DNA from 2 places in the Brevibacillus parabrevis genome. Region 2 is predicted to be linked to the other one. Evidence: predicted binding sites of a transcription regulator. Region 2 holds the regulator's gene; the other holds the start of a gene.
What was found. The regulator CtsR, encoded in region 2, represses protease genes until heat stress. The targets are predictions, from matches to a motif close to ATGGTCAATAAAGGTCAAACA.
Positions count from the first base shown of each region.

Region 1: clpP (ATP-dependent Clp endopeptidase proteolytic subunit ClpP) is a predicted target of CtsR. The motif match lies at 11,020-11,040, and genes of this name have one in related genera.

Region 1 is NZ_CP064090.1:1,576,148-1,591,976, reverse strand. Features, by position in the region: gene gap (type I glyceraldehyde-3-phosphate dehydrogenase) at 84-1,088, opposite strand; gene IRJ17_RS07600 (Na+/H+ antiporter NhaC family protein) at 1,108-2,472, opposite strand; gene IRJ17_RS07595 (sugar-binding transcriptional regulator) at 2,493-3,518, opposite strand; gene IRJ17_RS07590 (glutaredoxin family protein) at 3,696-3,962, opposite strand; gene rpoN (RNA polymerase factor sigma-54) at 3,969-5,342, opposite strand; tRNA gene IRJ17_RS07580 (tRNA-Arg) at 5,567-5,641, shown strand; gene IRJ17_RS07575 (hypothetical protein) at 5,771-5,923, opposite strand; gene IRJ17_RS07570 (PAS domain-containing sensor histidine kinase) at 6,136-8,010, shown strand; gene IRJ17_RS07565 (DUF4023 domain-containing protein) at 8,047-8,184, shown strand; gene IRJ17_RS07560 (branched-chain amino acid ABC transporter substrate-binding protein) at 8,429-9,646, opposite strand; gene IRJ17_RS07555 (copper amine oxidase N-terminal domain-containing protein) at 10,041-10,505, opposite strand; gene IRJ17_RS07550 (hypothetical protein) at 10,727-10,948, shown strand; gene clpP (ATP-dependent Clp endopeptidase proteolytic subunit ClpP) at 11,080-11,682, shown strand; gene IRJ17_RS07540 (H-type small acid-soluble spore protein) at 11,742-11,921, opposite strand; gene IRJ17_RS07535 (hypothetical protein) at 11,935-12,129, opposite strand; gene IRJ17_RS07530 (HPr family phosphocarrier protein) at 12,253-12,510, opposite strand; gene whiA (DNA-binding protein WhiA) at 12,560-13,507, opposite strand; gene IRJ17_RS07520 (gluconeogenesis factor YvcK family protein) at 13,517-14,527, opposite strand; gene rapZ (RNase adapter RapZ) at 14,612-15,493, opposite strand; gene trxB (thioredoxin-disulfide reductase) at 15,729-15,829, opposite strand, start outside.
Region 2 is NZ_CP064090.1:661,461-677,289, reverse strand. Features, by position in the region: gene IRJ17_RS03265 (MGDG synthase family glycosyltransferase) at 1-226, shown strand, start outside; gene IRJ17_RS03260 (HAD-IA family hydrolase) at 258-932, shown strand; gene IRJ17_RS03255 (CtsR family transcriptional regulator) at 1,195-1,659, shown strand; gene mcsA (protein-arginine kinase activator protein McsA) at 1,693-2,211, shown strand; gene mcsB (protein-arginine kinase McsB) at 2,232-3,302, shown strand; gene IRJ17_RS03240 (ATP-dependent Clp protease ATP-binding subunit) at 3,376-5,826, shown strand; gene radA (DNA repair protein RadA) at 5,929-7,296, shown strand; gene disA (DNA integrity scanning diadenylate cyclase DisA) at 7,306-8,382, shown strand; gene pssA (CDP-diacylglycerol--serine O-phosphatidyltransferase) at 8,500-9,228, shown strand; gene IRJ17_RS03220 (nucleoside triphosphate pyrophosphohydrolase family protein) at 9,322-9,717, opposite strand; gene IRJ17_RS03215 (PIN/TRAM domain-containing protein) at 10,005-11,093, shown strand; gene ispD (2-C-methyl-D-erythritol 4-phosphate cytidylyltransferase) at 11,132-11,818, shown strand; gene ispF (2-C-methyl-D-erythritol 2,4-cyclodiphosphate synthase) at 11,822-12,295, shown strand; gene gltX (glutamate--tRNA ligase) at 12,378-13,844, shown strand; T-box leader at 13,870-14,131, shown strand; gene cysE (serine O-acetyltransferase) at 14,220-14,885, shown strand; gene cysS (cysteine--tRNA ligase) at 14,866-15,829, shown strand, end outside.

The sequences.
Region 1 (15,829 bases), 910 kb from region 2:
AATCAATGGCTTTTTATTCGGAAAAAACATATGGGAAAAGGGAGATTGCTCTCCCTTTTTTCACAACAGTTCTATTTTACGTGTTAGAAGCCGCGCTGTGCAACAAAATGACACAAGTCTACGACACGATTGGAATAACCCCACTCGTTGTCGTACCAGGAAACTACTTTTACCATGTTTCCTTCCAGTACCATAGTGGACAGAGCATCGATTGTGGAGGACGCCGGGTTTCCGTTGTAGTCGGACGATACAAGCGGGTCTTCGGAGTAGCCCAGAATGTTTTTCATCGGGCCTTCAGCTGCTTCTTTCAGCGCGCTGTTCACTTCATCAACCGTTACGTCAGCTTTCAGCTCAACGACCAGGTCGACAACCGACACGTTTGGAGTTGGCACGCGCATAGCGAAGCCGTTCAGCTTTCCTTTCAGCTCAGGCAGTACGAGCGCTACTGCTTTCGCTGCTCCAGTGGAGGTAGGAATGATGTTTTCCGCAGCGGCACGGGCACGACGCAAGTCTTTGTGCGGCAGGTCGAGAATTTGTTGGTCGTTGGTGTAGGAGTGAACGGTAGTCATCAAGCCGCGAACGATGCCGAATTTATCGTTGAGCACTTTGGCAAACGGAGCCAGGCAGTTCGTTGTGCAGGATGCATTGGAGATGACGGTGTGCTTCGCAGCATCGTATTTGTCTTCGTTTACACCCATAACGACCGTGATGTCTTCATTGGTAGCAGGGGCGGAAATGATGACTTTTTTCGCTCCGCCTTCCAGGTGCTTCGCTGCGTCTTCACGCTTCGTGAATCGGCCAGTAGACTCCACGACGATTTCCACGCCGTAGTCTGCCCATTTCAGTTGAGCAGGATCACGCTCTGCGAGAACCTTGATTTCTTTTCCGCCTACGATCAGCGTGTTTTCTCCCGCTTCTACGGAGAGATCCAGAACGCCGTGCACGGAATCGTATTTCAGCAGGTGAGCGAGCGTTTTCGCATCAGTCAGATCGTTTACTGCGACGATTTCCACGTTCGGATTGCCAAGTGCTGCGCGGAATACGTTGCGACCAATTCGTCCAAATCCGTTAATCCCTACTTTTACCATGAGAAAAACCTCCTGATCGTTAACTAGCTTTATTCTTTATGGCTATCATCCCACCTTCCGGAAGAAACCATCGGGTGGAGAGAATGGTGACAATCGGCAACAAAATGCTGAAAAATACAAAGGGCAACGTCTGTACGGTGGGAACTCCCAGCGTCAGAGCCATCATCATCGACAATCCGTTCCACGGAATCAGCACAGGCATGACTACCGTAGAATCGAGCATGGTTTTCCCCAGCAACTCGCGCCCTTTGCTCCATTGGGAGAATCGGTCCAAAAGCGTCGTTCCCAGCACCAGAATCGGAATGGTCTGGTTACAGCTGATGATGATGACCAGGAGCGACAAAGCAGTTGCTTTCGCTACCAGCAGCGTCGGATTTTTCGTCTCGCCCATCCATTTATCGACAATCGGAGCAAGAATTTGGGCCTGGTTCAATATGCCGTTCAAAAACCCTGCCAAAACAATCAGCAGCAGGACGTTCAAAATGGCAACCATCCCCCCGCCGTGTACAAGCTGATCCAGCCTTGTACCTGAGTGCAGCTCGTAGCCGTTCAGCATGGCGGAAAAAAACGTGCTGACATCAAGCTGCCCGTGAACGAGCACCATCACGGCACTGACGACAATGCCGAGCAAAAGAGCCGTTACGGCCTTGATCCGCAGGGCAAAAGACCCGATGAGGACAAGCAGCGGCAGCATGAGCAGCCAGTTAATCGAAAAGTGGCTCGTCAAAAGCTCCTGATACATTTGAATCATTTCGCCTGAACCTGCCTGTGACCGGAACAGGTCGAGAGCGAGAAACAAAACGGCGCATATGCCTGTGGCAAGCATGGCAGGACGTCTCGTTTTTCCATCTTGCGCTTCTGTCATCCCTACACTGGAGAGGACAAGCAGACGGCTGCTGGATATCGGTGAAAATCGTTCCCCCACCATCGCTCCCGAGATCAAGGCTCCGCCCGTAATCGCTGGCGATATCCCTGCTGCGTGGGCAATCCCCATCAAGGAAAGTCCGATGGTGCTAAGCGTGCCGACAGACGTTCCAAGCAGGTAACTGACTGCTCCTGTCAGCAAAAAGGAGAGAACGAACAAATAGTCGACGTTGACGATGGACAACCCGTAATAAATGATCGCGGGTATCGTTCCTCCCATCATCAAAAGCGGAATCAGCACGCCCACCAAAAACAGGATCATGAGAACCGGCTTCGTCTTCTTGACACCTTCCCAGCCAAAGCCGAATTGCTGCCTGATGGAAAAGCCCAGCTTTCTTACACTTACCAGTGTGACCAGGATCGCAAAAACAATCCCCCATGCGATCGGCAAACCGAGCGACAAACTGAGCACGATTCCCGCAATCATCGCCAGGATCGGCGTAACTTGCGCCATAGACATACGATCAACTTCCTTCCCCGTTACAATCGTGTGGACAAGAGTGCTCTTGCCGCTCCCTCATCTGTAATGAGTACATTCTGACACGATTGTTTGGCAAAGGAAAGAATCGCTTTTGCCTTGCTTTCGCCCCCTGCTATGGAAAGCACGGTTTCAGCCTTGTGCACTTCTTCCAACTGAAGTCCGATAGTCGGCATCCGGTGGACCGTTTCGCCTGCTTCATTAAAGTAGTAGCCAAACGCTTCGGATACCGCTCCCGCTTCTGCCAGATCAGCCAGCTCTTCTTCGGAGTAATTGCGCCGACGAGCCATGGCGATCGCGTCGCCAATCCCGTGCAGCACGATCCGCGTATTTTGCAAAAGCGCGAGAACGTCTTGCACCTGAGGCTCTTTGAGCAATGTTTGCAGCGCTTCCGGGTGCAACCGATCCGGCACGTGCAGCAGCCGATAAGTAGCCCCTGTCTTGGCAGCCATTGCGGCAGCGAGCGTGTTGGCTTGCAGCTCCACTCTCTCGCCCAGCCCGCCGCGAGCAGGTACGAACTGTACATGCTTGAACGAAGCGGAAGGCGTCAGGTGATTGGCTACGCTGGCAATCGAAGTGCCGCCAGTCACAGCGACAATATCGCCCTCTTGGATCGCTTGCTTCAAAACTCTCGCGCCTACGCGTCCAAGCTCGGCTTTGACCCAGGGAGACTGGTCTGCATCGCCCTGCACCACGATCACTTCCGGGATGCCGAGCTTCTTTTGCAGCCCTTCTGCCAAGTCCCGGAGGCCAAACAGCTCGCCGACAAGCGGCTCCATGTCGTCCAACACTTGCTGTCCTTCGCCGCTCAACTGCATTCCCGCAGCGGTAACCGTCAGAAGCCCTGTCTCTTTCAACAGCTCTACCTCGGAACGCAAAATGCGCTCGGTAGTGTTCATCGCCTGAGCAAGCCCTCTGCGCCCAATCGGCTGCAAGTGATAGATCGACCGGAGCAACATGTACCTTTCACGCAAGACCCTGGTCAGGTCAGGCAGCAACTTCTGTTGCAGTTCCAGTAAACGTCGCATGTGCTTACATCCTTGGCTGTAAAATTGATCGGGACGTTTTTTGTCCCTGTATATACATTTTTTGTCCCGATTCGTACAAAAAAAAGATCACTTGCTACAACTTGAATGTAGCATATCGCAGGCAAACATGCAAGCTCCCCCTGACCTAAATATTGGCACAGAGGGAGCTTTTTTCAGTCAATTCTGGCGCCTGGCAAATTCCGCTCGCAGCTCTTCCATGGTCACGACATGAGTGATCGAGCGAAATACGACCTCTCCATCAATCGCGACTACCGGAATCACCAGCATCATCTCTTCGTGCAACTGTTCATCGCTTTCAATATCCACGACGCTTAGCTGTAAAGGAAACTCCTCTGCCAAAGCGCGGATGATCAGTTCCACATCTTCGCACAGATGGCATTTTTTTCGTCCGTACAAGACAATTTCAAGCTGCCTGTTGTTCATTGGCTTTTAAAACCTCTTTCGTTTGGCCGAGGATGGAATCAGCATTTCCTCCCGATACTTGGCGACCGTGCGGCGAGAAATCTCGATTCCTTCTGCAAGCAGCATTTCCCCCAGCTTCTGGTCGGAGAGTGGCGCCTTGCGATCTTCCTGCTCAATCAGCGCCTTGATCCTGCGTTTTACGCTCTCGGAGGACGTTGCAGACCCGCTGGAAGTGGTGAGTGCCGAAGTGAAAAAGTATTTCAGCTCGAAAATTCCCCGCGGCGTTTGCACGTATTTGTTGCTGGTTGCCCGGCTGATCGTCGATTCATGCAAGCTGACGCGCTCGGCGATTTCCTTTTGCGTCATCGGCTTCAAATAATGGATGCCCCGGTCAAAAAAGTCGCGTTGCATGTCCACGATCGCCTGCGTTACGCGCATAAGAGTCAGACGGCGCTGTTCCAGACTTTTCGCCAGCCACATGGCGGCGTTGAGCTTGTCGTGGATAAACTGCTTCGCTTCTTCCTGGCTTTTTTGCTGACTGAGCATTTTTTCATAAAAGCTGTTGATTTTCAAGCGCGGAGCCGCCACATCGTTGACTAGCACCACGTACTCGCTGCCGACTTTTTCCACGGTCACGTCCGGGATGACGTATCTTGTCTCGGATTGAGAGAACTGAGCACCCGGTCTGGGATTCAGCGTCCGAACGAGATCCGCCATCGTCTGCACTTCCTGCGGCGTGCAACCCACTTTGTCGGCAATGCGCTGGTAACGGTTGTCTGCGAGGTCTTGCAGGTGGTTGCGGACGACCATGACGATCTTCTCGTCATCGAGCGCCAGGTGCTCCAGCTGCAACAGCAAACATTCCTCCAGACTGCGCGCCGCTACTCCTACCGGGTCAAAGTGCTGCAAGACCGACAGTACATCCTCAATCTCCAGCATCTCTACTCCGAGATTGCGGCTCGCTTCCTCCAGCGTTATTTCCAGGTAACCTTTTTCGTCCAGGTTTCCGATCAAAAACAGTGCGATTTGCCTTTGCAAAGGGGAGAAGCCCTTCACGTAGCCAAGCTGCCGCTCCAGATGCTCATACAAGTTTTCGCTGCCTTGCTGAACATAATCCAACGGGTTGTAAGTGCTTTCATTTTTTGCCGGAGAGTACTCACCCGTCGCGCGGTTGCCAACGATTTCCTTCCAGTCAATCTCTGGCGCCGGCTTTTCGGCTTTCGCCGAGGCCACTTCTCCCGCTACTTCCAGGTCGAATACAGGATTTTCGTTGGCCTGATCCTGCAAATAGGAAATCAGGTCAACAGCTGAGTATTGCAATATGGTAATGGCTTGACGCAATTCCGGCGTCATCACTAATTTCAGCGTCTGTTCTTGATACAACCCCAGTCCCATGTTCATGAAGTTCGCCCCCTTCCCACTGCTTCTTGCGAGATGTCTCTTTAATTTTCATTATATTCGTTCTCTCTTGCAATTTTCCTGCCAATTTTTGAAGATGATCTGCAAAAATTAATGCTCCGCTTCTGTTCACACTCATGAAAAAAAATCACACAAAATCTCGTTTTTCGTTTGCATTTTCCTGTGGTAATCCCTTATAATTGATTAGTGTCACCCATTCACATCATACGCCTGTAGCTCAGTGGATAGAGCAATGGTCTCCGGAACCATGTGCGGGGGTTCGATTCCCTTCAGGCGTACCATATGAAAAAAGACTGGACTCGTTCCAGTCTTTTTTGTTTTCCTTGGTCTGACCTTGTCTTTTTACCTGAAAGTCTGCGACAGCACATCCCCATCGCAGGCTCACAGGCAAACCATTCATTCGTTCTGCGCTACTGATCCAGCTCTTTCTGCGCCAGTTCTTTCCCCGGAAGCGGATCTACCTGCTCCGGTTTGCGGGCATAAGCTTTGTTTGTAATCAATATCGTGAGTCCGATGATGAGGACAAAGACAATCACCAACGCAACAATAAACCCCGTACTCATGCAAGACACCTCCGCCTGTTTTCCTTCTTTCATTATAGCCTATTTTTTCGTCCAGTTTGAACCGTCCTCCGTTTGCCAATTTTTCGTTTTCCATATTGTCCCTTTCTATTCTGAATTTGGTGATAGGAAAATAACCCCAATAGCTCGAATACTATGACTATCTTGACACGAATCTGCAAATCCAAATAATTGAATGCCAAGGCAGGATAGCTATGACAGATAAGCTCACGCCCACATACAAGTGGAAAAAAAGGCGCTCCCACCCCGACGCGGCGAGACTCTTCTTCCCGGATCAGATTTTGAAAGCATTTTTTCACTTTACGACAGACGCCATCTCGATCAGTGACATGAACAACCAGATCGTTTTGGTCAATCAGGCATTTGAACAGTATTACGGCTGGTCGCTTGCGGAAATCAACGCCTCCCCGTACTGCTTTATCCCGGACGAGCTTGTCAGCGAGACGAGACAGTTGTTTGATGCCGTCCGAAACATGGGCGTGCATTTGACCAACTACGAAACGATCCGCAGGCGAAAAGACGGCACGCAGGTGGAGGTTACGTTGTCCGCCGCCCCCATACGCGACGCAAACGGAAGCATCATCGCCGCTTCGTGCCTCACGCGAGACATTTCCGAGCGCAAACGGGTCGAAAAAGCGTTGCTTCAAACAGAAACCAAGTATCGACTGTTGATAGACCATACTCAAGATATCGTCACGATTTTCGACGAGTCGCTGAAGCGTGTCTACGTTTCCCCCTCTGTCGAGCAGCAATTGGGCTATTTGCCTTCCGAACTCGTCTCCCCCGGCAGCCTGGAGATTACACATCCAGACGATTTCCCCCTGCTTTTGACCAAGAAGCAAGAAATTTTCGAAAAGAATCAGCCGGTTTTCCTGGAATTTCGCTCCCGGCACAAAAATGGAACATGGATTTCTTTTGAGACACGCGGGATTCCCGTTGCTTCCGAGGATGGCACGGTGAAAAACGTCATGTTTGTCTCCCGCAATGTCATGGAGCGCAAAGTATCTGAAGCCGCCTTGTCCAAAATCAGAAAAGAAAGCCAACTTATCGCGGAGCATACGGACGATTTGATTTTGATTACCGACAAGCACGGAGACATCGTCCAGCTCTCTCCCTCATACGAGCGAGTCACGGGAACGATGAGGCATGCCGGCAAGCTGTCCTTCAAAAACATTCACCCGGATGATCTGGAGCGCGTCGACCTGCAATTTCAAGATTTAATGGAAACGCTGGAGCCGCGAACGTGTGAATTTCGCTATCGCACGGTGAGCGGCCACTGGCTCGTGCTGGAGGCAAAAGGAACCCCGATCCTGGCCGACAACGGCGAATGCGACGGCTTCATTATCGTTTCCCGCGATATTACCGAGCGGAGAAACAACGAGATGCTGCTGCGCAATGCCGAGAAACTCTCTGTCATCGGCGAGCTGGCAGCGGGCATCGCTCACGAAATCCGCAATCCGCTCACTTCGCTGCGCGGCTTTATTCAGCTGTTGAAGCCGACGCTGGTTGATCATCAAATGTACGCAGACATCATGCTTTCCGAGCTGGATCGAATCAATTTCATCGTCAGTGAGTTGCTCGTGCTCGCGAAGCCGCACAACGTCAAGATCAAATCTCTCCCGCTGGTCTTCTTGCTGAAAAATGTGCTGACCTTGCTGGCGTCAGAAGCAAACTTGAAGAACATCCGCTTCCACACCGCTTTTGGCTGCGATCCCCTCATCTCCGGGGAAGAAAACCAGCTCAAGCAAGTGTTTATCAACGTCATCAAAAATGCAATCGAGGCCATGAGCGGGCATGGAGATGTCACCCTGACCACTTCGGCAAAAGCCGCTGGCCAAGTGGTCATCACGATTACCGACAATGGCTGCGGCATACCGGAAGAGCTGCTTCCCAAGCTGGGCGAGCCTTTTTTCACGACCAAAGACAATGGAACCGGATTAGGGCTGATGATCAGCCGCAAAATCATCAAAGACCACGACGGCCATCTGGAAGTGAGCAGCAAGCCAGGTGAAGGAACTACGGTAAAAATCACGTTGCCGATTGTCGCCGCTGAAAAAGGGCTATCCTAAAGAAAGGCGTCAAGCCAAACCGCATGGAGGTGCCCGATGGATTTTACCAAGATGAGTACGAGTGAGTTCGTCGCCAAAATTCATGAATCACAAGCCAAAAACCTCAGAAGCCGCAAGCATCAAGGCTACGGCCATCCAGAAAAACGCCTGCCGAGCAAGCAAGGAATCTGGTAAACACAAAAACCCACCCAGGAGCTTATCGCTCGCTTGGGTGGGCTTTTGCTTATTGCGGGTCTTGCTTATTCAGGTTGCGATCTCGCTCGGACTTTTGCTTTTGCGTGCCCTGCGTCTTGCTGCTGTGTCCCTGATTGCCGCCGTTTTTCGTATTGCGATTGTTTGACATGCGAATCCCTCCTCATGTTAGCTGGTCTTCGTGCCAAACGTAGTATGTCCGAAACGGCCTGATCATACTGAGCGATTATTTCGCTTCCCCGATGTATACTTTTTGACCGTTCTCGTATTTGTACACATATACGGACGCGAACTCGTTGTCGCCTTTTTCGTTGAACGTTACGTTAACGAATTTGCCTTTGTAGTCTTTTGTTTTGTGCACAGCTTCCAGCACTTGCTCACGGGTTGGCTTTTTGCCGCCGTTCGCTTTGATCGCCTCTTCCAAACCGCTGAGCATTACACCCATGGAGTCATAGCCAAAGGATGTGAAGATACCCACTTTGTTGCCAGTCGATTTTTCAAAGTCTTCGATCCATTTCTTGCCTTCAGGTGTAGCCCCTACATCGCCGACAGTAGAAGTGAACACTACGTTGTTCGCGTTATCGGCACCAGCGATTTTCACCAGGTCAGCAGAGTCGTAGCCGTCTCCACCCATGAAGATGCCTTTGTAGCCTTTTTCGCGCGCTTGCTTCACGATAATGCCCGCATCGGAGTAGTAACCGCCGAAGTAGATCATTTCCGGATTTTTGGATACGATCTGGTTGATGACGGCACTGTAATCTTTCTCTCCAGCTGTTACCCCTTCAAAGCCGACAATTTCCACGCCGTCTTTTTCAAATTGCTTTTTCACTTCTTCAGCAAGCCCTTGACCGTAAGCAGCCTTGTCGTGCATGACGAACGCTGTTTTTACGCCCAGTTGGTTTTTCGCATAGATCGCTGCCTTGGAGCCTTGCTGGTCGTCACGCGCACAGATGCGGTGTACGATCTTTTTGCCTTGCTCCGTCAGGTCAGAGCCTGTCGCAGATGGCGATACCATGACGAGCTTCTCTTGATCGTATTGAGCAGCAGCAGTGATGGAGGCACCCGTTGTTGCGTGGCCTACAACCCCTACTACATCAGGATTGGAAATCAACATTTGTGCGACCGCTACCCCTTGTTTCGGGTCAGCCTGGTCGTCTTGTGCGGAAAGCTGTACTTCAAAGCCGAGTGCTTTGAACGCCTCTTGTTTTTCTTTCAGGGCATATTCAGCACCTGCTTTGGCCGTGCTTCCGTAATCGGAATATTGACCGGACATCGGACCGACTACAGCGATGACCAGTTTTTCCCCAGCCCCTCCGCCTCCGGTGCTTCCGCCGCCGTTTGCATTCGATTGTGGTGCGCTGGACTGGCCGCCCCCGCAGCCTGCAAGCAATGTCCCCAGTGCTACGGTAGCAGCCAGGATCGACAGTGATTTTTGTTTCTTCATAGCGAAACATCCCCCTCTTTATTTACGTGCAAACTATGAATCACTCTTTTATTGTAGGATATTTTAGAAAATTTGCAATAGAAATGATAATATTTTGGTTGTTTTATTGTGGAAGTTTATATTCCTGCATGATATATTTTCTGAAAATTAAATAAAATAGCCACACCCGTGAAAGGTGCGGCTTCTTTTTTGGTAAATATTTGTTACTCTTTGTATTTTTGGGAATACGCTTTGCACATAACGTATATAGCCACTACCACAAAGCCAACCAGCAACGCTACACTGGCAAACGTGGTTCCTTGCATTTTTGTAAGTCCCCTCTCGATTGCGCCTGCTTTTTCTCTATTATACGAGAAGCCACAGGGCAATCACAACGGAGGAATCATCCAAAGCGTTACTTGTTGATCTCGGTAGTCAGTTTGTATGTCCATGTTTTTGCATCGTAGGACACTTTTGCACCAAGCTCTTCCGCGATGAACACCAGCGGTACCAATACGCCACCAGTCACGGGACGCGGCGGGTTTGCTACACGGGTTTCTTTTCCGTTTTTGTATGCAAACGTGTTGTTTTCATACATGCGCAGGCCGTACTTGTTGTCTTTGGAAACCAGCAGCGATTTGGTTGTGGAATCCCAAGCAGCTGCACCGCCCAGTGCGACTGCCAAAGTGCTTGCATTGACATAAGCTACCCCGTTCTCAGTCACGATGTCCTGAGGAAATGGCAGCTCTTTGCCGTTAAGTTGAACCGTGATTTTGATTTGTTGTTTGGCAGGTGCCGTTTGAGCAAAAGCCGCTGTTGCAGCTACGCTTCCGGTCAGCAAAGCAGCTGTCAGCATCAATGTGGAAAACTTGCGAAGCATAATAAACACCCCTTGATTGTTATGAAATGAATTCCAATTTTGTGTTTTTCGACACAAATCTTCATATTCCTCCTTTTTTGTTCCATACTTTTCCTATGTAAAGGATTAGCCAATTATGCCAAAACTATGGGAATCAACGCATGCTATCCCGCGAACAAATGTTTTTGTGCACAACCTGTGGATAAAACTGTGGATAATTATAAAGATGGGAGGGTGCCTTCATGGCAGGCGAGCGATTTTTTCTGATATACCAGGAAGCCAGTGACGAAGAATGCCTGTTGACGATCCAGCCGTACAAAAATCAGCAGGAGCTGGCAGAAGCCATCAATCACTTATCGGCCTTGCAAATAGACGAGTATACGATCATCAAAGGGAAAAAAATGAAGGCGACGCTCAAGCTTGCCGTTGATCTGGCGGAAGCGGAGGACACAGAGGAAGAATGAAATCATTCGTTCCGCCATAGGTTTAGAGAGAGACAATTTGGCAACCATGGTAGGGAGGGCGTGCACTTATGTGTTTGACCTTCATTGACCTTTTGTGTATGATAATCTTACAAAGAGAGGAGGAAGACTAGATGCACATGAATTTGATTCCAACCGTCATTGAACAGACAAACCGCGGTGAACGTGCTTACGATATTTATTCGCGCCTGCTCAAAGACCGCATCATCTTTCTGGGAACTCCCATCAACGACACGGTAGCCAACATTGTGGTGGCCCAGCTGTTGTTCCTTCAGGCGGAAGATCCGGAGAAAGACATTCATCTGTACATAAATAGCCCGGGCGGTTCCATCACTGCCGGCATGGCGATTTACGATACGATGCACTTCATCAAACCTGACGTTTCCACCATTTGTATCGGAATGGCTGCTTCCATGGGAGCTTTCCTGTTGGCTGCCGGAACAAAAGGCAAGCGCTATGCCCTGCCGAACAGTGAAGTCATGATTCACCAGCCTCTGGGCGGTGCACAAGGTCAAGCAAGCGATATCGAAATCGCGGCAAAACGCATTTTGAAAATGCGCGACCACTTGAACACCATCCTGGCTGAACGGACAGGACAGCCACTGGAGCGCATCCAAAAAGATACGGATCGCGACAACTTCCTCTCCGCTGCGGAAGCAGTAGAGTACGGACTGATCGACAAAGTGATTACTTCAGAGCCATCTGCGAAAAAGTAACGACTTTCGTCACAAAAACACTCGTGCCAACGACTGGCCGAGTGTTTTTTGCATCTACTTCACAATTCCTCCAACTGGCTGACATACACAGTCAAGCTGTTGCCCGGATTTCTTTCCTGATGAATACGCGCTGTGGACGTCTTCTCATCGACAGAGTCGATCCATACCGATTCACCCTGGTATTCTACCTTTATTTTCTCAGGAGAATAAAGGATTGCCTGCGCTCTTGTCAGATCCATGGCTTCGTCCCTCTTATCGCTCGTTTTCTAAGGCTTGCTGCGCGGAGCTTGCCCCTGTCATCGTATCCACGCTGGTTTCTTCGATCAGACCGTTCTGATCAGAAACGATTCCGCCGCCAAGCCCTTCATTGATCATCCGGTCGATGTCCATGTCATAAGAATCCCGGCCTTCGTTGCAGCTATCCTGACACGTGTCACGATTGCTCATGAGTCATTCCTCCTTTTTGCGCTCTACATTGTTTAGCAATACCCTCCGTTCACGAAATTGATGCATGGGCATCTGTACAAAAAAAGACACTCCCCTTTCGGGACAGTGTCTTCATCCATCTTTCTACTCTTCCTTGCTTACCAACGTCGTGAGGCTCGATACTGCCTGGGAGGCATCCGGCCCTTCCGCCAAAATGGTAATCTCCGTTCCGGAGCTGATCGCGAGGCTCATGATACCCATGATGCTTTTCGCGTTAACTTTTTTGTTGCCTTTTTCTACGAATACTTCCGATACAAAGCGGTTGGCCTCCTGCACGAAAAAGGCAGCCGGACGAGCCTGCAAACCGGTCTTCAACTGAACCACAACCTGCTGTTGAACCATGAATGGACCTCCTTACTTGTAGACTATTATCCTTTAGTATAGCATGCAATTACATCGAAAGATTTTGTTTTTCTCGTATTTTGTCAGCGATTTCATTAATTTTTCGCAAGCGGTGATTAATTCCCGATTTGCTGACAACTCCACTCGGGACCATTTCCCCCAACTCTTTCAAATTGATATCGGGGTGAGCCACGCGAAGCTCCGCCACTTCCCGCAGACGTCTGGGCAAATTCTCCAGCCCCATTTCCTGATCGATGAGCTGAATGTTTTCCATTTGTCTTGTGGCAGCGTTTACCGTTTTGTTGATGTTGGCAATCTCGCAATTATGCAGCCGGTTTACAGAGTTTCGCATGTCCTTGACGATCCGGACATCTTCGAAGTACAAGAGAGCCTGATGCGCACCGATAAGACTTAAAAACTCGGTAATTCTCTCGCCCTCTTTTATATAGAGGACGTACCCTTTTTTCCGCTCGATGCACTTGGCATTTAGTTTATACCGATTGGCGATCTTGGTCAATGCTTCGCAGAAATCCTGGTAGGAAGTGAATATTTCCAGATGGTAGCTGGACGCTTCCGGGTGATTGACCGATCCGCCCGCCAGAAAAGCTCCACGCAGGTAGGCGGCCCGGCAACACGACTTTTTCACGATTTCAGGAGCGATCCCCGGTACGAACGAGAGACTGCTGTCCATGATCGCCAGGTTTTGCAAGATTTCATTGGCCTGGTTGGGTATACGCACGATGTAGACGTTATTCTTTTTCAGACGCATTTTTTTGCGGACGAGCAGCTCACAGTGCGTCTGAAACAGCTTTTTGATCAAGGTGTAAATCCTTCTGGCAATCGCCGCGTTTTCCGTCGTCACATCCAGCACCAGGCGTCCTGCCCCGAACTGCAAGCTCCCATTCATGCGGATCAAGGCAGACAATTCGGCCTTGTTGCAGCAATCGGCGCCCTCCATCATGGTCAGTTCTTTCTTGGTATGTGCGGCGAATGACATCGAACTTCACTACTCCTTCTCTATCTTCAGCACCTTTCGTCTGCGCTTGACGAGTGAAACGACTTGCTTGCTTACTGCATGCGCATCATGACGCAGGTAACCGTCCTCGAATGTGACCAGCGGCTTTGCAACAATATGCAAGCCGAGCTGACGCAGCTTTTTCAGATCGCACGGGACGGGAGCAGCTCCTTTTTCCGCGTATTTCTCCAATACGTGGTTCGGCAGCTCTGCTGAGTTGACAATGATCGTATCTAAAAATGATTCGTTAACATGTTCGTACATAACCTGCACATGCTTGGAGGCGGAAAAACCGTCCGTCTCTCCTGGCTGTGTCATTACATTGCAAATGTAAATCTTTGGGGCCGTAGAGCGTCTGAGCGCAGCAAACAAGCCTCGCACCAGCAAATTGGGCAGTATGCTCGTATACAAGCTGCCCGGGCCAATCAAAATGGCATCCGCCTCGGCGATGGCCAAAAGAGCTTCGCTCAGCGGCACAGCATCCACAGGATCAAGGAAAACCCGTTTGATTTCCTTGCCCGTCAGCGGTATTTGGGATTCGCCCACCACGATGGAGCCATCCGTCATCTCCGCTTTCAGACGAATGGATTGCGTAGATGCAGGCAGTACATCTCCTCGCACTGCCAAAACCCCGCTTAACGTTTTCACTGCGGTCACAAAATCTCCCGTGATTTCGTTCATCGCCGCAAGTAGTAGATTTCCCAAATTATGCCCTGCTAATCCCGTGCCTGAGGAAAAACGGTACTGCATGACTTTTTCCATCAACGGCTCCGTATCGGCCAAAGCAGTCAACACATTGCGAATGTCTCCCGGTGGCAGCATATCCATTTCCTCGCGCAGACGTCCCGAGCTTCCCCCATCGTCTGCTACGGTTACGATCGCTGTGATATGCACCGGCTCATGCTTCAGACCGCGCAAAAGGACGGACAGACCCGTTCCTCCGCCAATGACGACAATTCGTAATGGCCTTGACTGTAGCCTCCCCATTCCCTTAGTAGGCATATGTCACCTCATTATTTCTGATACAAATAAACAGGTGGCTATCTCATGTGCATCGTCTTGCTTTTTCTTCCTGCCATCCTATGCTCACTTGTTCTTTTCCATGTCTCGATGACTGACACGGATGGTAAAATCTTTTCCGAACGTCTCCCCCAAATGCTCGGCGATGGCGACTGAACGGTGTTTTCCTCCCGTGCATCCGATGCCGATCACCAACTGGCTTTTCCCTTCCCGCTGGTAATGCGGCAACGTATACGCCAAAAAGTCCGTCAGCTTCTCGATGAACTCTTTTGTTTCCTTGTGTTTCATCACGTAATCAGCCACTTCTGGATCACATCCGGTCTTGGGCCGCAATTCGTCCACGTAGTGAGGGTTTGGCAAAAACCGGACATCAAACATCAAGTCCGCGTCAATCGGCGTACCGTATTTAAAGCCAAACGACAATACATTGATCGTAAGGGGTGATCCTTGTTGTGCGTATTGGTTGATGATTTTTTCACGAAGCTGTGCCGGCTTCATTTGACTCGTATCGATAATCTGATGCGCCCAGCCCTTCATTTCCTGCAACAAGCGGCGCTCAGCATGTATTCCTTCCAGAGGGGAACCGTTCGGTGAAAGCGGATGTCTGCGACGGGTTTCCTTGTAACGGGAAACCAGCGTTTGATCGTTCGCATCGAGATAGAGGATGTGGTACGACAATCCCTCCATCTGCTCCAGACTCTCGATCGTTACGGACAGACTTTCGAAAAACTCCCGTCCCCGCAAATCGATAACCAAAGCGACACGCTCAATACTCCCGCCAGACTGTTTGACCAACTCGGCAAATTTGGGAATCAGTACAGGGGGCAGGTTGTCGACGCAAAAATAACCCAAATCCTCCAAGCTTTGTACAGCAACTGTTTTTCCCGCACCTGACATTCCGGTAATGATCAGGAGATTAATGGCCTTGTCGTTTCCCAATTCCGTCACGCAACTCGCCTCCTACGATTCTGACAATAGCATACCATAATCACTGCCCTATTCGCACCTTTTTGGGCGCTTCCCCACTTTTCCCATCTGTTTTTCCAAAGCGTACAAGCTGTTTTTGGACAAAAAAAGATGCGCGACTGCATTCTCAGCCACGCAACAATGTTTATATAGATAAGGGGGTCAATTCATTGTCTTTATCTTACCCTTGAATTATTTCACCCATGTTACAAGCACGTTAAGAGATTGTGACATTTTGTTCCTTTATCTTTTCGTTCAGCTCTTCCACGTAATGTTGCGCGGATTGAGCAGCGATCGAACCGTCTCCGGTCGCGGTTA
Region 2 (15,829 bases):
TGGACAGGAAGAACGGAACAGCCACTTCCTGTTGAACAACGGCTGTGCTGTACATGCCAATTTGTCGGAGCAGCTCATTTACTTTATCGATGAATTGTTGCACAGTCCATCAAAAGTTGACTATATGCGACGCATGGGACAAAAAATATCAAAGCCGGATGCCGCTCAGCGCATCGCCGAATTTATTTTGGACGACATGAGCATGGTGCAGGCTGAAACAGACTAATGTTCTCGGAAGCCCTGACAGGAGGTTACCTATGAGTATACCGTTTGCTATTTTCTTCGACATGGATGGCACATTGCTGCAAACGGAAAAGTTGTCGACGCCCGCCTTTGTGCGGACGTTTGAACGATTGAGAGAAACAGGCTTGTGGCAAGGCGAGACGCCGAGCGAGGAAGACCTGGTCAATGTACTGGGAATGACCATCGAGCAAGTTTGGCAAAAGCTGTTGCCAGGCGCAAGTGAAGAAGCAGTCCACGCCGCAGATACTTTTTTGCTGGAAAATGAAATTGCCTTGCTGAAGGAAAAAGTGACCGATTTATACCCAGGAGTGAGGTCAACTCTGGAACAGCTTCACGCCCAGGGGATTCCTCTGTTTGTCGCGAGCAACGGACAAGAGGAGTACATCGAGGCCATATGCCAGGAGTATGGGCTAAAGCCGCTGTTGACGGATTTGTACTCCGCAGGAAGGTTCCGTACGCGCTCGAAAAATGATCTGGTGGCAAAGCTCCTCTCTGACTATGACATCGCGCACGCGTACATGGTGGGGGATCGTCACTCGGATATCGAGGCCGGGACAGCAAACGGCTTGTTTACAATCGGTTGCGACTTTGGCTTTGCCAAACCGGGAGAGCTGGATGGCGCCGATATGATCATTACAGATTTCCCGCAATTGCTGGATCATTTGCCAGCGATCGACACCAAATCATAGAGCCTGACATAACCATTCCTTTAGGGGAGTGGTTTTTTTCATACTTAGCAACCCGACATTTTCGTAAAAAGAGCGCAACGCTTGTCGCTTATGCCCGACAAAAGGCTCGCCACCTGACTGTTTTGCATGGTTTCAAGCGACCGGATTTTGCCCACACTAGAAAGTGTATGGATCACTTGCAAGGGCGCCATAAACCCATTATAATTAAAGTCAAAGATAGTCAAAGTCAGTAGATGACACATATGGAATAGGAGGCGATGACTTGCGTAACATCTCGGACATCATTGAACAGCACTTGAAAGGCATTTTGACACAAAGTCCTAATGGCTCGGTCGAGATCCAGCGTAGTGAGCTTGCCGACTTATTTCAATGTGTACCGTCGCAAATCAATTACGTCATCAACACGCGATTTACTGTACAAAAAGGGTACATTGTAGAAAGCAAGCGTGGAGGCGGGGGTTACATCCGCATTCGCAAGGTACAGATTGTGAGCAAGGCGCGATTGCAGGAATTGCTGACCGAGGAACTGATTGGAGAAAGCATTTCGCAGAGTGTGGGGAACGCGATTGTGGAAAGGCTGTTCGAAGAAGGACTGGTCAATGTCAGGGAAGCGACCTTGATGAAAATCGCAACCTCACGAAATGTTTTGACTCTGGATGCTGAATTGCGAGATCGTTTGCGGGCAAATATTTTAAAGCAGATGATTGCGGCTATCTTGTTGAAGTAAACGAAGCATGTATGTGTTAGGGGGTAGGATGTAATGAACTGTGAGGAATGCGGAAAACGACCGGCGACACTGCACTTGACGAAAATCGTCAACGGCGAGAAAACCGAATACCATATTTGTGAGCAATGCGCTTCCGAAAAAGGGGACGTCTTTACCGGATTTCACAATTTCAGCATCAACAATCTCCTTTCAGGACTGTTAAAATTTGACCCCATGCAAAAAAACGGACGCGAGCCTGCCACCAGTAAGCCGCTCCGTTGCGAAACTTGCGGACTCACGTATGCCCAGTTCAGCAAAAGCGGCCGCTTCGGTTGCAGCGATTGCTACACCTTCCTGGGCGATCGACTCGATCCGTTGTTCCGCCGTATCCATGGCAATACGCAGCATAGCGGCAAGGTTCCGGAGCGCACAGGCGGACAGTTGAAAATCCGCAAAGAGCTGGAACAACTAAAGCGTGCGTTGCAAAACCATGTCGCCAGTGAAGAGTTTGAAAAAGCGGCAGAGATGCGTGACCGGATACGTGCGCTGGAACAAAAAATCGCTCAATCGTAACAAGGGGAGGTAAGCTGGTCATGTCACAACAGCAGTTTATGCAAAACCCGTGGAGCAATTGGATGAAAGGAGAAGGTCCTGATTCCGATATCGTCATCAGCACACGGCTGCGCATCGCCCGAAACCTGCGCCAGCACCCTTTTCCGTTACTGGCGACAGACTCGCAAGGGGAAGAAGTCGTCAGAAAGGTGACGGAAGTGAGCGAATCGGAGGCCATGCGCAAGCTCCAGCAGCTTCAAGTCCTCAACATGGACCAGATCAACCCGTTGGAAAAGCGGGTGCTGGTGGAGAAGCATCTGATTAGCCCTCATTTGGCGGAGGAATCGCGAAAAGGTGCTGTGCTGTTGAGTCCTGACGAGTCGGTCAGCATCATGGTAAACGAAGAGGATCATATTCGAATCCAGGTGCTGCTGCCGGGGTTTCGCCTGAACGAAGCATGGGAAATAGGAACAAAAATAGATGATGTTTTCGAGAAAAATTTAAACTTCGCGTTCGATGAGACGAGAGGCTACCTTACAAGCTGTCCGACCAACGTCGGCACAGGCATCCGGGCTTCCGTCATGCTGCATCTGCCAGCACTGGTGATGACGCAGCAAATCAGCAGAATTTTGCAGGCCATCAATCAGGTTGGCCTCGTCGTTAGAGGAATTTACGGGGAAGGCAGCGAAGCACTAGGAAACCTGTTTCAGCTGTCCAACCAAGTCACGCTCGGGATGTCGGAAAGCGATATTCTCTCCAACCTGTATGGCGTAGCCAGACAAATTATCGAGCAAGAACGCGTTGCCCGTACTTATTTGCTGGAGCATACACGCATATCTTTGGAAGACCGCATCTTCCGTTCCTACGGCATCTTGATGTATGCACGCACTGTGGAGTCCAAGGAAGCAGCTCAACGCCTCTCCGATGTGCGCCTGGGCATTGACCTGGGCATTATCTCGGGAGTATCGCCACTGGTGATGAACGAGCTGTTGGTAACAACCCAGCCTGGCTTCTTGCAGCAGCATGCAGGGCAAAAGTTGACGCCAGACCAGCGGGACGAGAGAAGGGCTCGGCTGATTCGGGAGAGGCTCAGTACGACGGGCTCAGCTTGATTGTTTCTCAGACATAAGGCATCACAGCAGTTAACCTATAGAGAAAAAACATGGTTACACGGAGGTGTACGATATGATGTTTGGACGTTTTACAGAACGAGCACAAAAGGTACTGGCGCTTGCCCTGGAAGAGGCGGTGCGTCTCGGCCACAAGGATATTGGGACTGAGCATGTACTGCTGGGACTGATTCGGGAAGGCGAGGGTATTGCTGCCAAGGCATTGCAATCGCTCGGGCTTGGTCTCGATAAAATCCAGAGCGAAGTGGAGTCGTTGATCGGACGGGGAACAGAGCAGTCCGGTAGTAATTACACCCCAAACTATACACCTCGTGCGAAAAAAGTAATTGAACTGTCCATGGATGAAGCGCGCAAGCTCGGCCATACTTACGTAGGAACAGAGCACATTTTGCTCGGTCTGATCCGCGAAGGCGAAGGCATCGCTGCGAGAATCATGAACAACTTGGGAGTCAGTCTGAACAAGGCGCGCCAGCAGGTGCTGCAATTGCTGGGAAGCTCCGAAATGATGGCGTCGCATCAGCCTTCCGGCGGCAATCCGGCAGCGAATACGCCTACTCTGGACGGTCTGGCACGGGACTTGACTGCGATTGCACGCGATGGCGGGCTTGATCCTGTCATTGGCCGCCAAAAAGAAATCGAGCGTGTGATTCAGGTACTTAGCAGACGCACCAAGAACAACCCTGTCTTGATCGGGGAGCCTGGTGTGGGGAAAACGGCGATTGCAGAAGGTCTGGCTCAAAAAATCGTGAACAACGAGATTCCCGAAACTCTCCGCGACAAGCGCGTCATGACGCTGGATATGGGAACAGTAGTGGCGGGAACCAAATATCGCGGTGAGTTTGAAGACCGCCTGAAAAAAATCATGGACGAAATTCGCCAGGCAGGAAACATCATCCTGTTTATCGATGAGCTGCACACGCTGATCGGGGCTGGCGGAGCGGAAGGCGCAATCGACGCTTCCAATATTCTCAAGCCGGCACTGGCTCGCGGTGAACTTCAGTGCGTAGGGGCAACCACCCTGGACGAATACCGCAAGTACATCGAAAAAGACGCCGCGCTGGAGCGTCGCTTCCAACCGATTCAGGTGGATGAGCCGACTGCCGAGGACGCGATTCGCATCTTGCACGGCTTGCGCGACCGTTACGAAGCCCACCACCGTGTGAAAATTACCGACGAAGCTATCGAGCAGGCAGTTAAGCTGTCTGACCGTTATATTACCGATCGTTTCCTCCCTGACAAAGCAATCGACCTCGTCGATGAGGCGGCTTCCAAAGTGCGCTTGCAATCGTTCACCGTCCCGCCTAACCTCAAGGAGCTGGAAGGGCGTCTGGAAGAAGTGCGCAAGGAAAAAGACGCTGCCGTGCAATCGCAGGAGTTTGAAGAGGCAGCTGCACTCCGTGATCAGGAGCAGAAGCTGCGCGAGGAACTCGACAAAACGAAAAAAGACTGGAAAGAGCGTCAAGGCCAGTTGAACATGGAAGTAACTCCTGAGGACATCGCCACTGTGGTAGCCAGCTGGACTGGTATTCCGGTGTTGAAGCTGAAGGAAGAAGAAACAGAGCGCCTGTTGAAAATGGAAGATATTTTGCACGACCGTGTTATCGGCCAGGACGAAGCGGTCAAATCGATTTCCCGAGCGATCCGCCGTGCCCGCGCTGGTTTGAAGGACCCGAAACGTCCAATCGGTTCGTTTATTTTCCTTGGCCCTACAGGTGTAGGGAAAACCGAACTCGCTCGCGCTGTAGCTGAGACACTGTTTGGAGATGAAGACGCCATGATCCGCGTCGACATGTCCGAGTACATGGAGAAACACTCTACAGCACGTCTCGTAGGGGCTCCTCCAGGGTATGTAGGCTTTGACGAAGGCGGTCAGCTGACGGAAAAAGTGCGCCGCAAGCCTTACTCGGTCATCCTGCTGGATGAGATCGAAAAAGCGCACCCGGATGTATTCAACATTTTGCTCCAGGTGCTGGATGACGGCCGATTGACTGATTCCAAAGGACGCACAGTAGACTTCCGCAACACCGTCGTGATCATGACCTCCAACGTAGGTGCAAGCATGATCAAGAAAAATACGACACTCGGTTTCACTACCAACGACACCGAGAAGAAATATCAGGATATGAAAGACAAAGTCATGGATGAGCTGAAAAAGAGCTTCCGCCCTGAATTTCTGAACCGTATTGATGAAGTGATCGTGTTCCACTCCCTGGAGCAGGAGCACATCGAGCAAATCGTGTCCTTGATGACCGACGAGCTGCGCAAGCGTTTGAAAGAGCAGAGCATCGACTTCCAACTGACCGAGGAAGCCAAAAAGCTGCTGGCAAAAGAGGGCTTCGACCCGGCATACGGTGCGCGTCCGTTGCGTCGTGCCATCCAGCGCCATATCGAAGACAATTTGTCGGAAGAACTGCTCAAAGGCAACATCAGCAAAGGCGATACGGTCAACATCGAAGCCGAAGATGGCAAGCTGGTTGTCAAGCGACTGGAAAAAACTAAATCGTAAGCACAAAATAGCAGAGAATGCCTCCTGTTCTGGGAGGTATTCTTTTTTTCAATGCGTAACTATGATAAAAGTAGAAAAGAAATTCCAAGTGAGGGTGCGATTATGTCAAAGTATAAAACGAAATACGCGTGTCAAGAATGTGGCTATGAATCGCCTAAGTGGATGGGAAAATGCCCTGGCTGCGGCAGCTGGAACACGTTGGTCGAGGAAGTGACAGTGAAAGCAGCCCCTCGTCATGAAGGAATCAGCGGCGGTACGCGTCAGGCGGCTATTCCTTTGACGCAGGTCGCCAGTGCAGAAGAACCGCGCATGGACACGACGATCGGAGAGTTGAACCGTGTTCTCGGCGGCGGGCTGGTACCAGGCTCCCTTATACTGGTCGGCGGCGATCCGGGTATCGGGAAATCTACATTGCTGTTGCAGACCTCTTTTGCCTTGGCTCATAAAGGGGCCAAAGTGCTGTACGTATCAGGCGAGGAGTCGGCAAAACAAATCAAGCTTCGCGCTGATCGCCTGCATATGCAAACACCCCCGATGTTTGTGTTGGCAGAAAATGATTTGGATTTGATCGAGCAGCATATTAATCAAGTAGACCCTCACGTATTGATCATTGACTCGATCCAGACAGTCTTCCATCCCACGGTTCAATCCGCAGCCGGAAGTGTCGCACAGGTGCGTGAGGCTACCGCTCAACTGATGCGCATCGCCAAAGGCAAAGGGATCGGGACCTTTATTGTCGGCCACGTGACCAAAGAAGGTTCGATTGCAGGTCCGCGCATGCTTGAGCATATGGTGGACGCGGTCCTTTATTTTGAAGGCGAGCGCCACAATACGTTCCGAATCCTGCGTGCTGTCAAAAATCGATTCGGTTCGACAAACGAGATCGGCATTTTCGAGATGAAAGATCGCGGTCTGGAAGAGGTGGCAAACCCTTCGGAAATTTTTCTGGCCGAACGTCCTTTTGGCGTGGCAGGCTCCACCGTCGTAGCGAGCATGGAGGGCACTCGTCCCGTCCTGGTCGAGCTTCAGGCACTCGTAGCCCCAACCAGCTTCGTTACGCCGCGCAGAATGGCTACAGGCGTCGACCATCAGCGTGTGGCGATGATCATGGCTGTTTTGGAAAAGCGCATGGGGATGATGCTGCAAAATCAGGACGCGTATGTCAATGTCGCAGGGGGCGTCCGCTTGGATGAGCCGGCTGTCGACTTGGCGATCGCGGTCAGCATTGCCAGCAGCTTCCGTGACCACGCCACGAATCCGCATGACGTGGTGATCGGGGAGATCGGTCTGACGGGAGAGGTGCGTGGCGTATCGCGCATCGAACAGCGCGTGCGGGAAGCGCATAAGCTCGGCTTCAAACGCGTAATCATCCCGGAGAAAAATATTCGCGGCCTGGATGCTCCTGACGATATTCAGGTGATCGGGGTCAGCAATATCGCAGATGCTTTGAACGAGGTGATAAGGAGGTAAGGGCGGGATATGCAGGAGAACACCAAAAGAACTCCGCTGTTCGGCGATGTGCTTCGTTTGGTCGCACCCGGAACGCAGCTTCGTGAAGGGCTGGAAAATGTTTTGCGCGCAAAAACCGGCGGCCTGATCGTCGTCGGTTACGGACCGGAAATGAAGCAAATCGTCGATGGCGGTTTTTCCATCAATTGCGATTTTTCTCCTGCCCATTTGTATGAATTGGCGAAGATGGATGGGGCGATTATAGTAAGTGAAGACGCCAAGCGAATTTTGTACGCCAATACGCAACTGTTCCCGCCGGCATCCATCCATACCAGCGAGACAGGGACGCGACATCGGACGGCGCAACGAACGGCCATCCACACCAACTACCTGGTCATCGCCATATCGCAACGACGCAATGTTATCACGTTGTATCAAGGGAATTTCCGCTATGTGCTGAATGAAATCAGCGTCATTTTAGCCAAGGCCAATCAGGCTGTGTCCACCCTGGAAAAATACAAGGCCGTGCTGGATCAGACGATGACCAACCTGGGCGCTCTGGAATTTGAGGAACTGGTCACCCTGCATGAAGTTGCTTCTGTGCTGCAGCGGATCGAGATGGTGCTTCGGATCAAGACGGAAGTTTCCAAGTACATATGTGAACTTGGTGTCGAAGGCAGACTTGTCAGCATGCAATTGGAGGAGCTTGTGTCGAATATTGGCGAAGAAGCGCACATGCTTATTCGCGATTACGCCAAAGATTCGTCTTACGCTCCTGAGCTTGTACTGGGCGAAATGAAAAAGCTAAGCTCGGAGGAAGTGCTGGAGTTGGGGTCTTTCCTGCGCGTTCTCGGATTTTCGGCAAGCGCCAGCATGCTGGAGGAGTCGGTGTCGCCCAGGGGCTACAGAATTTTGTACAAAATCCCCAGATTGCCAATTTCTATCATCACAAACCTCGTCGCACATTTCCATTATTTGCCCAGAATTATGATGGCAACGATTCAGGAATTAGACGAAGTAGAGGGGATTGGAGAGGTGCGGGCCAGGGCGATCAAAGAGGGTCTGAAACGGATTCAGGAACAAGTGTTCATTGACAGGCACATTTAAAGTAGAATAGGATAAAGGCATTATTTGTTATTCAACATTTGCCCAGGGGACTTGAAAGCGAAAGTCAGCTTGACAGGATACACTGTCTCCTCTGCAAAAGAAATCAGGAGGTAGTCTATGTTCGTGAAATCGTTGCCGAACATGCTAACCGTAAGCAACTTGTTTCTGGGAGTCTTGGCAATTATTCTTGCGTTTCGAGGAGATCATTACGTCGATTATGCGGCGATCACGGTGATCATCGGCATGCTGGCCGACGGGTTGGATGGACGCGTCGCTCGTATGTTGAATGCGCAAAGTGAGTTTGGAAAGGAACTCGATTCGCTTTCTGACGTCATTACGTTTGGGATAGCTCCGGCTTTCATCATGTATGTTGTTGTCCTTCAGCACTTCGATCTGCTGGGGATTCTCATTACGGCCATCTTCCCGATCTGTGGGGCGCTCCGTCTGGCGAGATTCAACGTCCAGGCCGGGGTTCCGGGATATTTCATCGGATTGCCAATCACAGCTGCCGGCGGTGTGCTGGCGACTCTTGCGCTTTATCACCAGGTTTTCAACCCGGTACTGCTTGCAGTGAGCATGCTGCTCCTCGCCTTCCTCATGGTATCGAAGGTCAAGTATCCCAACTTCAAAAAGGTCGGGATTCCAAAATCCGCTTACTGGATTACGCCCATTATTATCGCCATCGTCGTCGTTGTTGCGATCAAGTATCCGCAACAGTTTCCGAAGATCGTCTTCTTGCCGCTTGCCTTTTACGCCCTGTACGGAATAAAAAAAAACGTTGACTTTCTCGTCAAAAAATTACGCAAGCGGAAAAACAAAGAAGAAGAATCTGTGCCATTTGAATAAGCCAGGCAATGAAAAAACCCGCACTTCGATGTGCGGGTTTTTCGTTTTTGTATGCAACTTTTCGTAGGGTTCATTCGTAATACGAGTGTGGGGTTAAGAAAGATTGAACACGCCCAGGGTATTCAGCCGGTTTGCCTCTTTTTGCAGGACGTCTTCCAGTTTGATGTCTGTGATGTTGCACAAGGCGGTCAGGTAAAAAAGATTTTTGCCAAGCTCTGCTGTGACTACATCGCGACAATGCTCGCATAGTGGGCCGTTAAAGTGAGTGTCCAGGTGGGACTTGTTCTCCTCCAGGTTTTTGCTGGAATCGTAACTTTGCTTTTTGGCTACCACTTCAACACAACCGCATTCGGTGATGGCTTTGGTCAGGGAGCGATTGATGCGAGATGCCGTCTCCTGAACTTTGGACATGACGTCCAGTACGCTTCGATGTCGGATCAAAAGCTCTGATACTTGCGTTTGAAAGTCGTCTACATTTCGTTTGTCCATATCAATTCACCTCTGCTTTAGGCTGATCGTATCGTCACAATTTTCGCTCATTGTGTTACTGCCATTATAAGAAGGGAGTCTGGTCGCTGTCAATTTGCCCGAGAAGGAAACAGGTGTTTGAGGTTGACGGGAAAATGACAACTATGTTAAAATTTTTGGCTATTTGACATGGTAAAATCATTTTTGCTATAGTGAGGGAAAGCGACAATGAAGCAATTTCGCTATTTGGAAAGTTACAGGGTTTTACTCAAAGGCTTCTGTCTATATTAATAAAAGGAGGTGAAGGCATGGTACGCCGCATAGGAAAAATCTTTTTTGTCTTGGTTGGCGGTGGCTTGGGCTACCAATACGGTGCCGAACTGTTTTCGCTGCTTAACCCGCTTTTGAATTTTGGAGTAGTTGGTGGAGCGCAATATATTGGGGCGGTACTTGGTGCCATTCTGTTCTTCTTTTTAGCTAATTGGCTTTTGGACTACGTCTTGAAAGTAGTTCGCTGGGGAGAAGAGACTCTCGTCAAAATGCCGATTGTTGACGTGATGTTCGGAGCGATGGGGTTGATTAGTGGTCTTATTGTTGCCTTTTTATTATTCCTGCCCATCAGTAAAATTCCGTTTCCGGTAATAGGTGATCTGTTGCCGCTGGTTGTTTCCGGGTTGCTTGGCTATCTGGGCTTTCAGGTAGGATTTCGCAAGCGGGACGAGATTATGTCGGTTTTCTCGATTGGACGCAAGGATAAGAAAAAGGAACAGGCTGCAACAGCAACAAATGTCGAGCACAAAATTTTGGACACGAGCGTCATTATTGACGGACGCATTGCAGATATTTGCCGTACGGGCTTTTTGGAGGGCGTACTGGTCATTCCGGGCTTTGTCCTGGAGGAACTGCAACACATTGCCGATTCTTCTGATGTACTGAAACGAAATCGCGGCCGTCGAGGCTTGGATATTCTCAACAAGATTCAGAAGGAAATGAAGGTCAAGGTTCAAATCTGGGAAGGCGACTTTGAAGAAGTATCCGAAGTGGACAGCAAGCTGATCAAGCTGGCGAAGGTCATGAACGGGAAAGTCGTCACCAACGATTTCAACCTGAACAAAGTATGTGAATTGCAAGGCGTGGCTGTATTGAACATCAACGATTTGGCGAATGCCGTGAAGCCTGTCGTCTTGCCAGGGGAAGAAATGAACGTGCAGGTCATCAAGGATGGAAAAGAGCACGGTCAGGGCGTCGCGTATCTCGATGACGGCACGATGATCGTCGTGGAAGGCGGACGCGAATACATTGGCAACGACGTGGATGTACTGGTCACCAGTGTACTGCAAACATCTGCGGGACGAATGATTTTCGCGAAGCCGAAGCTCTTGGAAAGAGCACTGTAAGAAGAGACGAGAAGCAGACGACGGGAGAGAATGAAAAAGTGAGTACGGGTGTCGTGATCGTTGCTGCCGGTTCGGGGAAAAGAATGGGCGGCCAACGGAACAAACTATGGTTGCCGCTTGCCGGAGAACCGATTTTGGCTCACACAGTTCGCCTTTTCGCCTCGCATCAGGACATCGACCAGATCGTACTGGTAGTGAGCGAGCCGGACTACGCTGACGTGCTGGCCTTGCTCAAGGCCGAAAACTTGCCAGTAACGGTCGCCTTGGGCGGCAATGAGCGGCAGGACAGCGTCAGAAACGGTTTGGCTGCCTTGGCAACCTCCTGTACCTACGTGCTTGTTCACGATGCGGCACGGCCATTCGTTACCAAGCAGCAGATCAGTGACATGATCAGACAGGTGCAGCGCGATCAGGCTACGATCATGGCTGTACCTGTCAAAGATACGATAAAAGTGGTGGGGGCATCAGGCTTTGTGGAAGATACCCCGGCACGGGAAAGCTTGTGGGCGGTTCAAACCCCACAAGCTTTTCGTATGTCTTTGCTGCAAGAAGCGCATGAGGCGGCGAAAAAGGCGGGCAAGCTCGGTACGGATGATGCCATGCTGGTCGAATGGCTCGGCCATCCGGTTTCAGTCATGCAGGGAAGCTATGAGAATATCAAGATCACTACGCCGGATGACTTGTGGCTGGGTGAAGAGATTATGCGAAAGCGAAGGGGAGAGTAATTCATGCGTATTGGACAAGGATTTGACGTGCATCAACTGGTAGAAGGCCGTCCGTGCATTATCGGCGGCATCACCATTCCGTACGAAAAGGGGCTGCTCGGCCATTCTGACGCCGATGTGCTGCTTCACGCGATCAGTGACGCGATTCTCGGTGCGATTGGCGAAGGCGATATCGGCCGCCATTTCCCTGATACAGATCCTGCGTTCAAAGGAGCGGACAGTGTCGTGTTGCTTGAGCATGTGTGGAAGCTGGCAAAAGAGCGCGGCTATCGCCTGGGCAACGTCGATGCGACTATCATCGCGCAAGCTCCCAAAATGGCACCTTACATACCGCAAATGTGCGAAGTCATCGCTCGTGTACTGGAGGCAGAAGATGCTTCCCAGGTTAACGTGAAGGCGACAACATCGGAAAAGCTCGGTTTTACAGGCAGAGGAGAAGGAATCGCGGCCCAGGCTGTATGCTTGCTTGTCAAGTAAAGGGGCAAGGTGTAACATAAAGCCTTAGAAACGTATTCATGAAAGATCATAGCCTTTTACATTCACAAGGATGGTGCTATCAATGGCGAAAGAAATCCGCACGCGTTATGCGCCGAGTCCTACGGGGCATTTGCACATCGGCGGTGCGCGCACAGCGCTTTTTAACTATCTGTTTGCCAAACATCACGGCGGTTCGTTTATTGTCCGGATCGAGGATACAGACCAAACGCGCAATAAAGAAAATGCCGATGAAGAGCAAATGAAAAACTTGAAGTGGCTCGGAGTCGAATGGGAAGAAGGCACGGATGTGGGCGGCCCTTATGGCCCGTACCGCCAAACCGAGAGATTGGATATTTACCGCCAATATATCGATCAACTGCTTGCGGAAGGCAAGGCTTACTACTGTTACGCGACGAAGGAAGAGCTGGATGCAGAGCGCGAAGAGCAACTGGCGCGCGGGGAGACTCCGCGGATTTTGGAGAAGCATCGCCACGTGACGGAAGAACAGCGCGCGCAGTATGAAGCGGAAGGCCGCGTGCCGTCCATTCATTTCCTTGTGCCGGACAACCGCGAATACGTAGTAAACGACCTGATCCGCGGACAGGTGACATTCAACTCGAACGAAATGGGAGACTTCGTCATCTGTCGTCCTGACGGAATCCCTACCTATAACTTCGCTGTCGTAATCGACGACTACCTGATGAAAATCAGCCACGTCATTCGCGGCGAAGAGCATTTGTCCAACACGCCTCGACAACTGATGATCTACGAAGCTTTCGGTTGGGAAGCTCCTGACTTTGCTCACTTGGCGCTGATTCTCAATCAGGACGGCAAGAAGATGTCCAAGCGTGATGAGAGCATTTTGCAGTTCATCGAGCAATATCGCGATCTCGGCTTCTTGCCGGAGGCGATTGTGAACTTCCTCGTCCTGTTGGGCTGGTCGCCAGGCGGCGAAGAGGAAATTTTCCTCATCGATGATTTGGTCAAGCTGTTCTCCATGGAGCGCGTGAGCAAGTCGCCGGCTGTATTCGACGCAACCAAAATGAACTGGATGAACAACTACTACCTGAAGCGTCAACCGCTCGATCTGATTACAGATATGTGCGTGCCGCACCTGCAAAAAGCGGGCTTCATCGAAGAGACGCTGTCTGACGCCAAACGGGAATGGGTACGCAGCATTGTCGCCCTGTACCAGGAGCAAATGTCTTACTGTGCACAAATCGTTCCGCTGGCTGCCCTTTTCTTCCTGGACGAAGTGGTGTACGATGAAGAAGCGACAATGGTGCTGAAAGAACCGCAGCTTCCGGAAGTCCTCGCTTCTTTTGTGAAACACCTGTCAGCCCAAGATGCATATAATGTGGATGTCATCAAAGCGGCGTTGAAGGAAGTGCAAAAGGAAACAGGCCACAAAGGAAAGGCGCTGTTCATGCCTGTACGCGTTGGTACAACAGGCCAGGCGCATGGCCGCGATTTGGCTGAGACTTTGTTCCTGCTCGGACGTGACAAAGTATTGGCGCGCGCGCAGCGTGTGATTGAAAACGGAAAATAGCCTGTAACAAGGCACATGATATAAAACGAATGCGACGATCAGGAGAAGTACGTCAGGTTACACGTTTACAGAGAGGATGGTGGGGTGAGAACCATCCAGCGTGCCCTGTTCGGAAATGCGCCTGTGAGCAGTGAGCTGAACATGTCGGACTCTTCGGACGACACCAGTAGGTGACATCGGTTCCCGCCGTTATCGGGATGTAGAGCGAGATCGTTTGTCTGGCCGTTTTTAGCCAGAGGCCACAGCGATCTAAGCAGAGTGGAACCGCGGTATAACCCGTCTCTGTCCCTTCGTGTTGATGAAGGGGTAGGGGCGTTTTTTATTTTTCCGACCTTAGATCTAGCAGAAAATCCAGGCAGGAGGTGCCACCCAACTATGTTCGCACAGATGAAAGATGACATTCAGGCTGTATTTGAAAGAGACCCGGCAGCACGCAGTGCATTGGAAGTTGTCATGACCTATTCAGGTTTGCACGCCATTTGGGGGCACCGGATTGCTCACAAGCTCTGGAAGGCCGAGTGGTGTACACTCGCGCGGATTGTTTCGCAGGTCGCTCGCTTTTTCACAGGGATCGAAATTCACCCAGGCGCACGCATTGGCCGCGGACTGTTTATCGATCACGGTATGGGCGTGGTCATCGGGGAAACATGCGAAATCGGCGACAATGTTACGATCTACCAAGGTGTCACGCTCGGAGGAACCGGCAAGGAAAAAGGCAAGCGCCATCCCACAATCGGCAACGATGTGATTATCGCGACGGGTGCAAAAGTTTTGGGGTCTTTCAAAATTGGCGATAATTCAAAGATAGGGGCTGGCGCAGTCGTTTTGCAGGAAGTGCCGCCCAATTCGACCGTAGTAGGAATCAAGGCGCGCATCGTCATTCAGGATGGCAAACGCGTCAAACACGATCTGGACCACGTCAACATGCCTGACCCGGTTGCAGACACGATTCGTCTCATGCAAAAGGAAATTGATCACTTGCGCAAAGAATTGGATCTTTTGAGGGAGGATAAAAAGAACCATGGGCATTCAGCTGACTAACACAATGACACGCCGAAAGGAACCGTTCGTTCCTTTGGAGCCGGGCAAGGTGAAAATGTACGTGTGCGGCCCGACCGTGTACAATTACATTCACATCGGAAATGCTCGTCCGGCTATTGTTTTCGACACGCTTCGCCGTTATTTGAAGTATCGCGGTTATGAAGTGACTTTTGTACAAAATATCACGGATGTGGACGACAAGCTGATTCGGGTGGCGAACGAGGAAGGAACGACCGTCAAGGAAGTGGCTGACCGTTACACAGATGGATACAACCAAGACCTCGGCACATTGAATGTTCTGCCGCCTGACATTCAGCCGCGCGTGATGCAAACGATCCCGGAAATCATTTCGTTTGTCGAAGGGCTGATCGAAAAAGGCTATGCGTACGAGAGTGAGGGAGACGTGTACTTCCGCACCGGGCGTTTTCAGGAATACGGAAAACTTTCTCACCAGCCGCTGGACGATTTGCAGGCAGGCGCTCGCGTCGAGATCAACGAGAAAAAGGAACATCCGCTCGACTTCGTGCTCTGGAAAGCTGCCAAGCCAGGAGAAGTTACGTGGAGCAGCCCGTGGGGAGACGGCAGACCAGGCTGGCACATCGAATGCTCGGCTATGGCGCTGAAGTTCTTGGGCGAGGAAATTGACATCCACGCGGGTGGAACCGATCTTGTGTTCCCGCACCATGAAAATGAGATTGCCCAATCCGAATGCTTTACCGGAAAAGTGTTTGCCCGCTACTGGCTGCACAACGGGATGCTCAACATCGACAACGAAAAAATGTCCAAATCCCTCGGCAATTTTTTGCTTGCCCGCGATCTGGTAGGGAAGTTCGGAGGCCAGCTGATCCGCTTTTTCATGCTCCAGGGGCACTACCGCAACCCGATCAATTTCAGCTACGAATTGCTTGAACAAGCGGCGAACGGCCTTGATCGCATCAAAACAG